One region of the Bacillus sp. PK6-013 genome, then DNA from elsewhere that is predicted to be linked to it. Evidence: riboswitches for the same ligand, from Rfam matches in the RefSeq annotation. Region 1 holds a riboswitch; the other holds the start of a gene.
What was found. Region 1 has a riboswitch for cyclic di-AMP ahead of M1E03_RS18880 (dicarboxylate/amino acid:cation symporter). Riboswitches for the same ligand answer to the same signal wherever they lie in the genome.
Positions count from the first base shown of each region.

Region 2: linked by a shared signal. The riboswitch ahead of kdpF (K(+)-transporting ATPase subunit F) and the one ahead of M1E03_RS18880 (dicarboxylate/amino acid:cation symporter) in region 1 are both predicted to bind cyclic di-AMP.

Region 1 is NZ_CP096417.1:3,732,945-3,737,503, reverse strand. Features, by position in the region: partial or broken gene M1E03_RS18900 (cupin domain-containing protein) at 1-163, shown strand, start outside; gene M1E03_RS18895 (YdbC family protein) at 170-523, shown strand; gene gsiB (glucose starvation-inducible protein GsiB) at 625-1,065, shown strand; gene M1E03_RS18885 (AI-2E family transporter) at 1,288-2,328, shown strand; cyclic di-AMP (ydaO/yuaA leader) riboswitch at 2,400-2,541, shown strand; gene M1E03_RS18880 (dicarboxylate/amino acid:cation symporter) at 2,616-3,860, shown strand; gene M1E03_RS18875 (ABC transporter ATP-binding protein) at 3,930-4,559, shown strand, end outside.
Region 2 is NZ_CP096417.1:1,443,592-1,448,150, forward strand. Features, by position in the region: gene M1E03_RS07315 (MFS transporter) at 1-221, shown strand, start outside; gene M1E03_RS07320 (aldo/keto reductase) at 252-1,097, shown strand; cyclic di-AMP (ydaO/yuaA leader) riboswitch at 1,350-1,492, shown strand; gene kdpF (K(+)-transporting ATPase subunit F) at 1,747-1,794, shown strand; gene kdpA (potassium-transporting ATPase subunit KdpA) at 1,820-3,493, shown strand; gene kdpB (potassium-transporting ATPase subunit KdpB) at 3,573-4,559, shown strand, end outside.

The sequences.
Region 1 (4,559 bases):
AGGAGAGCTGTTGATCGACTTTCAGGACCGTCCCACAGAAGTCCTGAAAGCGAACGATTCCCTGCTGATTCCGAAAGGCGTCATTCACCGGACGCGCGCTGATGTAAGGTCGGTTAACCTTTGTATAGAAAAAACTAATGCGGAAACCGTCCCGTTCGCGGAAGGGAATGTGCTGAAGCTGATACGGTGCAAACCAGCCGGACAACAGCTTCATGCATTCAGCGAGGCGCAGGCCAAATGGGCTCCGCTGCAAAACGTCAGCGGATTCATCAGACAGTGGGGCGGATGGATGGAAACAGAAAACGGGCCGGAAGCCCTTGTCCTCGTGCTTTGGAAATCAAAGCGCGATTATTTGAACTTTATGGCCGATCATCATGATGCAATATATGAAAGAACGAATCAGAAAGGTACGTTCGAATCCATCAACATTACCCTGTTTGAAGAGCCTGCCGAGATATCTAAGACGCTGCAGAACAATACGCCGGCTCCGGTACCGGAATGGACGGTAAAAGGCAGCGGATGATTGCATGATTCCCGGACTCTTTCGTGAATGTGCTATTTGTGTTTACTCTTTTTGAAATGTGGAATGTAAAAACCATAACACTTCAAAAGGAGGAATCGAAAATGGCAAACAATAATGACAACAACAAAATGAGCAGGGAAGAAGCAGGCAGAAAAGGCGGAGAAAAAACAAGCCAAAACCATGATAAAGAATTCTACCAAGAGATCGGTCAAAAAGGCGGAGAAGCCACAAGCAAAAATCATGACAAAGAATTCTACCAGGAAATCGGCGAAAAAGGCGGGGAAGCCACAAGCCGTAATCATGACAAAGAATTCTACCAGGAAATCGGTGAAAAAGGCGGAGAAGCCACAAGCCGAAACCATGATAAAGAATTCTACCAGGAAATCGGTGAAAAGGGCGGAGAAGCCACAAGCAAAAACCATGACAAAGAATTCTACCAGGAGATCGGTCAAAAAGGCGGAGAAGCCACAAGCCGAAACCATGACAAGGAGTTCTATCAAGAAAACGGTGAAAAAGGCGGACGCCAAAGAAGAAGCGGTTAATGTACGGTGAAGAGAGGGGCTGAACATCAGCCCCTCCTTTTTTATGGAAGATGCCTGCCGCTGCCGCACGAGCGCTCATATTAAAATATTATTAATTATTGATCTTCTGAAGAGATTTCCGGTCTGTTTTGTTATATAATTTACAGATGATGCATCAAATTGTAATTATAAAAGTTTGAATGCTAAAAGTTAAGGACTAAAGTACTGGTGGGAGTGTACCGAATGGCAGCGTTGATTAAATTTTTTCAGCATCCTGGGGTCAGGCGTTTTTCAGTTTTTGTTGTATTGGCGGGAGTTTTATATCTGTTCCGCAGCATGATGAATCTCATATTGCTCACATTTATCTTTACGTTTTTGATGAACCGTCTGGAAAATGTGATCCGCGGTTTTTTAAACCGCTTTATTAAAGTCAGCCAGAGACTGATTATTTCCTGTTTGTATGCGGCTCTTGCCATCGCGCTTTCGATCGGCGGTGTGGTCTATTACCCCGTGATCGTCACCCAGATTCAGCAGCTGATCAAACAAGGAAAGTATATTGCTTCTCACCCTGACAGCATTCCTTTTCTCGATATGATCACCGGTATGTTCGGCGATATCAATTTGACATCCTATTTGGAAAAAGGTCTTAACTTTATCTATACATATATCACAGATATTAGCGCGTTTGGCCTGCAGGTGGTTATGTCATTGGTTCTCAGCATGTTCTTATTGATCGAAAAAGACAAGGTCTTGAGCTTAATGGATAAATTTAAGACGAGCAAAATAGCTATTTTCTACGAGGAAATTGCTTACTTTGGTAAAAAATTCACGAGAACGTTCGGAAAGGTGCTTGAGGCTCAGTTTATTATCGCCTCCATCAATTGCGCATTGACGACCATTGCCCTCGCGATTATGGGTTTTCCTCAGCTATTCGGCCTTGCCGTCATGGTGTTTTTCCTCGGGCTGGTTCCGGTCGCAGGTGTTGTGCTCTCCCTTATTCCGTTAAGCATTATCGCCTACAGTATCGGCGGAATCGCTTATATCGTATCACTGGTATTGGTTATCATGATCGTCCATGCGATAGAGGCCTATTTCCTCAATCCGAAACTGATGTCCGCCAAGACGGAGCTGCCGATTTTCTTCACGTTTATCGTGCTGATTTTTTCTGAACATTTCATAGGGATTTGGGGTTTAATTATCGGTATTCCGATATTTGTTTTCCTGCTTGATATCCTTGATGTCACAAGTCAAGAGAAAAGCCGAACAGCGGGCACCCGAAAATAGCATATATTTGTAAATCGGAAAATTTGGTTTACATATTTCGAATTTTCAGGTATAACTGTTATATAACGAAATAGCGCCACACGTTTAATCCTTTAGTAGGAGTGGGGGACCCGATCATTTGGGGTGAATTTTTCTGTTCCCGTGCGAACTGAAAGACGGACATCTCTTCGTCCGAACCCGTCAGCTAACCTCATCAACGTGAAGAGAGTCATGTGGAACCAATTTTAATGGTAAAAGCCCATGGGAGATCTCTCATGGGCTTTTTTTGGAAAGGGGAGATATGTTATATGAAGTTAGCAACAAAAATTATTATCGCTCTATTACTCGGTGCAGCCGTCGGTATTATACTGAACGTCACTTCGCCGGATGTATTTAGCAAGCTTAATACATTTTTATTCGGGCCGCTCGGCACGATCTTCCTCAACTTAATTAAAATGCTCGTTGTACCGATTGTTTTCTTTTCTCTCACTTTAGGGGTAGCAGGACTTGGAGATCCAAAGAAACTGGGCAGAATCGGTGCCAAAACGATTTCTTTCTTTTTAGTTACAACGGCAATTGCCATTATTATCGGACTTATTTTAGCGTTGGTCATCAAACCGGGAACCATCGGAACGTATGATACAAGCGCAGCGGAATATTCAGCACAGAAAGCGCCAAGCATTGCCGAAACGCTTTTGAATATCATTCCGACAAACCCGGTTCAGGCAATGGCTGAAGGAAATATGCTGCAAATCATTGCTTTCTCCATTTTGGTCGGTCTCGGAATTACGATGCTCGGCAAAAAAGCGGACGCTCTTCTCAAAGTGGTTGAACAAGGTAACGATCTAATGATGTATCTCGTCAATCTCGTCATGAAGTTCGCACCGTACGGTACGTTCGGCTTGATTGCCGGGGCAATCGGAAGTCAAGGCTGGGACGCCATTAAAGCAATGGGGCTTTATATGATCGTCGTCATTCTGGCGCTGTTCATCCACACCATCGTCACATACGGCTCAGCGATTGCGTTTTTGGCAAAGCGGAACCCGCTCACATTCTTTAAAGATTTTTCAGAGGTTATGCTTGTTGCCTTCAGTACGTCAAGCAGCAACGCGACGCTTCCGGTTTCGATGGATGTCGCTCAAAGAAAGCTGAAAGTGCCAGAGCCGATCTCAAGCTTTGTTCAGCCGCTTGGAGCTACGATCAACATGGATGGCACGGCAATTATGCAAGGGGTAGCGACGGTCTTTATCGCTCAGGTGTACGGCAATGACCTGTCACTGACACAGCTGTTGATGGTTGTTCTCACCGCAGTGCTTGCCAGCATTGGAACAGCGGGTGTTCCGGGTGTCGGACTGATTATGCTCGCCATGGTTCTTCAAACAGTTGGCCTTCCAGTTGAAGGAATTGCGCTAATATTGGGAATTGACCGACTTCTGGACATGATTCGGACGGCTGTCAATACAACAGGTGATGCAGCATGCGCAGTCATCGTCACCGAAACGGAAAAGAAACACGGCAAAATCGAAGCCCCTCATAGTGAAGTGTCCGTGTAACTCAAAAATGATATAATCAAACAGTGCCTTTTCGGCACTGTTTATTTTTTTGGGAAAGAGGAGGGGGCTATGACAAAGCAGCCTGTTTTACATATAGAAAATGTTGATAAAATCATAGACGGCAAAACGATATTGAAGGATATCCGCTTAACGGCGGATGAAGGGGAGATCATCGGCCTGCTTGGACCGAACGGATCAGGAAAAACGACCCTCATCAAATTGATTACCGGGTTAATTAAAATGAAGAGCGGATCAATTGTCATAAACGGCTTTCCGATTGACCGCCAATTTGAAAAAGCGATCCGGTCGGTCGGAGCCATCGTTGAAAATCCAGAATTTTATCCGTATCTGACAGGCTATGAAAATCTGAAACACTATGCAAATATGCACGCTGGAATCGGTCGGGATAGACTGGCGGAAGTGATCAGCAGGGTCGGGCTAGAAGATGCCGCAGAAGACAAGGTCAAAACATACTCGCTCGGAATGAAACAGCGCCTCGGTATTGCCCAGGCGATTCTTCACCGGCCGAAGCTGCTGATTTTGGACGAGCCGACAAACGGATTGGACCCGGCGGGAATGAAAGATTTCCGCGAACACTTGCGTGAGCTTGCCGAAGAAGAAGGAACGGCGATCCTGTTTGCGACCCACTTGCTGAAGGAAGTGGAAGATTTGTGCGATCGGGTCGTCATTCTTCAACAA
Region 2 (4,559 bases), 2.0 Mb from region 1:
CGGTAGATGTCGCATCAGCTGTCAATATCGCTGCATTCAACGCCGGGATCGCGATCGGATCTTATACAGGAGGCGCCATCACACAGTCGATCGGTTTGATTCACACTCCATGGGCCGGAGCTTTGATGGTGCTCGGCGCCGTCGCGCTGACGGGCTGGAGCAGGGCGCTGGAACGAAATGACCAAAAACAAAATCAAGCTTTAAAGAAAAACTGCGCATGATGTATACAAAAATATGAGGAGGCCAATTAGATGACGGCAAAAAATCTGCAAGATCGAATCACATTGAATAACGGGACGGACATGCCCTGGTTTGGACTAGGCGTGTTTAAAGTAGAGGAAGGGCCCGAACTGGTGCAAGCCGTAAAAACGGCAATCAAGCACGGCTACCGCAGTATCGATACGGCAGCCATCTACGGAAATGAAGAAGGGGTTGGCCAAGGAATTCGCGAAGGGTTGAAAGAAGCCGGAATTTCTAGAGAAGACTTGTTTGTAACGTCAAAGGTCTGGAATGACGATTTAGGCTATGACGAAACGATTGCAGCCTACGAAGCGAGTCTCGAAAAGCTCGGGCTCGATTACCTGGATTTATACCTGATCCACTGGCCTGTTGAAGGGCGCTATAAAGCGGCGTGGAAAGCCCTTGAAACTCTTTATGAACAAGGACGCGTAAAAGCAATCGGCGTCAGCAATTTTCACGTTCACCATCTGGAAGACTTGCTGAAAGATGCCGCCGTCAAACCGGTGATCGACCAGGTCGAGTATCACCCGCGGCTCACGCAGAAAGAGCTGCAAGCGTTTTGCCGTTCGCACAGCATCCAGCTTCAAGCATGGTCGCCGCTGATGCAAGGCCAATTGCTCAGCCACCCGCTGCTGAAAGATATCGCGGACAAGCACGGCAAGACACCTGCTCAAGTCATTTTACGCTGGGATTTGCAAAACGGAGTCATCACCATTCCAAAGTCGACAAAAGCGGAGCGAATTGCCCAAAACGCGGAGGTATTTGATTTTGAACTGACCCTCGAGGAAATGAAGCAAATTGACGGGCTGAATGAAAACACCCGTGTCGGTCCTGATCCTGATAACTTTGACTTTTAACAAAAAACGGCCCCGTTCGAATTTCCGAGCGGGGCTTCGACACATTTTTTATCCGCCGTTTTTCACAGGTAAAAGCCATAACATGAAAGAGAAAACAAGATATTAAGAGAAAATAGAAGGTAATAAGTCATAAACTGTGTAAAAAAGGTTATAAAATTGATAAACGAGGAAATTTGATCATTTATGAAACTTTACACGATGATTGAACGGGCGTAATATAAATCTCATCAAAAAACTGAATAAAATTTCCAATTAACGTAACCGCTGAATTCCAATTGGAAGCGGGGGAACCAATTTTTTGTGGCGCTGCCACTTGGGGTGAATCCTTTTCAAGGTAAGGTGACTCTTTGCACCTGAATCCGACAGCTAACCTCGCAAGCGTTTAAAGAGAACCAAAAAACGTGCATAAAGCACGGTTTCTTAACTGTGCCCAAAAAAGCCGTAAGAGGTTTGTTCTCTTGCGGCTTTTTTTCGTGCAAAAAACATGAAAGGAGGTGAGCGGAGTGCTGGATATCGTGATGCTGGCCATTGTCGCATTTTTAGCGGGGATGATGTTTCTGTTGCTGAGATGGGCGGGGAAAACCGCTGATCAATCATAAATGTGAAAGGAGTGATTGCCATGGCGCTATTGGCAGCGGGAGCAGCCGCCATGTTTGTCTATTTGACTTATGCTTTATTGAATCCTGAGAAATTTTAATTGTACACAAATTGGGGGTATTGAAATGACGTCGCTCATATCCATCTGTTTTATCCTGCTTGCCGCATTGCTGGCAGCCAAACCAATGGGGCTTTACATAGCGAAGGTATTTGACGGCGCCCCGTCCAAAATCGACCGGTTTTTCCTTCCGGCGGAACGCTTGCTGCTTGAGCTGGGCGGAGTAAAAGGAGAAAACCAATCGTGGAAGAAATACGCCGCCGCGCTGGTACTCACGAATACGGCGATGATTTTCATCGTTTATCTCGTTTTTCGTCTGCAGGGTGTACTGCCTTTAAATCCTGAAAAGGTCGCGGGAATGGAACCCACACTGGCTTTTAATACGGCAGTCAGTTTTATGACGAATACAAATTTGCAGCATTACAGCGGCGAAAGCGGTCTGTCCATGCTTTCGCAGATGATTGCGATCACCTTTTTAATGTTTGCCGCTCCCGCTACGGCGCTGGCCGCCGCGGTTGCGATGATTCGGGGGCTCGCCGGGAAACCGTTCGGCAACTTTTTTGTCGATTTGGTCCGTTCGATCACGCGGATTTTACTGCCGATCACAGTTGTGGTGTCGCTTGTTTTCGTCGCCCTAGGCGTACCGCAGACGCTTGACGGTTCCGTGACAGCCCATACGGTGAGCGGAGGGGAGCAGTCCATTGTTCGGGGGCCGGTGGCGTCCTTTTTATCCATCAAAGAGCTGGGGAACAACGGCGGGGGGTATTTTGGCGTCAACTCTTCTCATCCATTTGAAAATCCGAATGGATGGAGCAATGCGATTCAAATTTTATTAATGCTCTTGATTACCATCTCACTGCCGTTTACGTATGGGAAAATGGTTGGGAATCTGAAGCAAGGCCGCATTCTTTTTGTATCCGCAGGTCTTTTGTTTTTGCTTTCAGCCGGGGCAGCTTTCATGGCGGAATCGCAAGGCAATCCCGTCATCAATCAGCTCGGAATCGAGCACACAGAAGGCAGCATGGAAGGTAAGGAAGTGCGTTTTGGAACATTGAATTCAGCTTTTTATGCGATGGTTACCACCGCGAGCGAGACAGGAGCTGTCAATACGATGCACGACACGCTCACGCCACTAACGGGTCTTTTGGCATTGCTTAATATGATGCTGAACACGGTGTTTGGCGGAATAGGCGCCGGATTGATGAACATGCTTCTATACGCGATGGTTGCGGTTTTTCTGTCGGGCTTAATGGTCGGAAGAACGCCTGAGTTTTTAGGCAAAAAAATTGAAGGAAATGAAATGAAGCTTTTAGCCGTTACTCTGCTGATTCATCCTTTGTTAATCTTAGGGGCGTCAGCGCTTGCCGTCATGACGCAAGCGGGTCAGGCTGCAATTTCAAATCCCGGATTTCACGGGATCAGCCAGATTTTATACGAATATACGTCTTCAGCCGCGAATAACGGTTCAGGATTTGAAGGGCTCGGAGACGCGTCGCCTTTTTGGAATATAACAACGGGAATTGTGATGTTTATCGGCCGTTATTTCTCAATTGTCACACTGCTCGCAGTTGCGGGGTCACTTTTGAAAAAGCAAACCGTTCCGGAAACAATCGGAACATTTCGCACCGATTCAAGCCTGTTCAGCGGGATTTTTATCGCTTCGATCCTGATCGTCGGGGCTTTAACATTCTTTCCGGTGCTTGTGTTGGGACCGGCCGCAGAATATTTAACATTACGATAAGGGGGCTTTACTCATGAACGATTTGCATCATTCCAGTCAACAGGCCACACCGGATGCCGTTCACACAACAAAGCAAACGATGAACGACACGATCATCAAAGATGCGGTCAAACATGCCTTTTTAAAATTAGATCCGCGAACTATGATCAAAAATCCGATTATGTTTGTCGTAGAAGTTGGATTTTTCATAACGGTTCTGCTTTCCGTGTTTCCCCGGTTTTTCGGCAGTACGGCGGCTCCCTGGTTCAATCCGGCGGTTTCTTTCATTTTGCTGATCACCGTGTTATTCGCGAATTTCGCCGAAGCGCTGGCTGAAGGAAGAGGAAAGGCACAGGCCGATTCTTTAAAACAGACGAAAAAAGGGGTTTCGGCCAATAAAGTAATGGATGACCGCATTGAGAAGGTAGCGCCTGCCGAGCTTAGAAAGGGGGACATCGTCATCGTCTCCCAGGGAGAAATGATACCTGGCGACGGTGAAGTCATCGCGGGTCTCGCATCAGTAGACGAATCGGCCATCACGGGAGAGTCTGCTCCGGTCATAAAGGAAGCAGGCGGTGATTTCAGCTCTGTTACGGGAGGCACCCGGGTCGTCAGCGATTCGATTAAAGTCAAGATCACGAGTGATCCGGGTGAAACGTTCCTCGATCAGATGATCGCTTTAGTCGAAGGGGCTGAAAGGCAAAAAACGCCGAATGAAATCGCGTTGAATACGGTTTTAACGAGCTTAACGCTGATTTTTCTGATCGTTGTTGCGACACTCCCGTTTTTTACGTCCTATCTCGGTTTTCAAATTGATCCCGCCGTCTTGATTGCCCTGCTTGTCTGTCTTATACCGACGACGATCGGCGGGCTCCTGTCAGCCATCGGGATTGCGGGAATGGATCGCGTGACCCGCTTCAACGTTCTGGCGATGTCGGGGAAAGCTGTCGAGGCTGCGGGCGACATTAACACGATTGTTCTTGATAAAACAGGGACGATCACTTTTGGAAACCGGATGGCCGGGGAATTTGTCCCTGTCGGCGATGAATCGCTTCAAACCGTTGGTGAATATGCGGCGCTTGGCTCC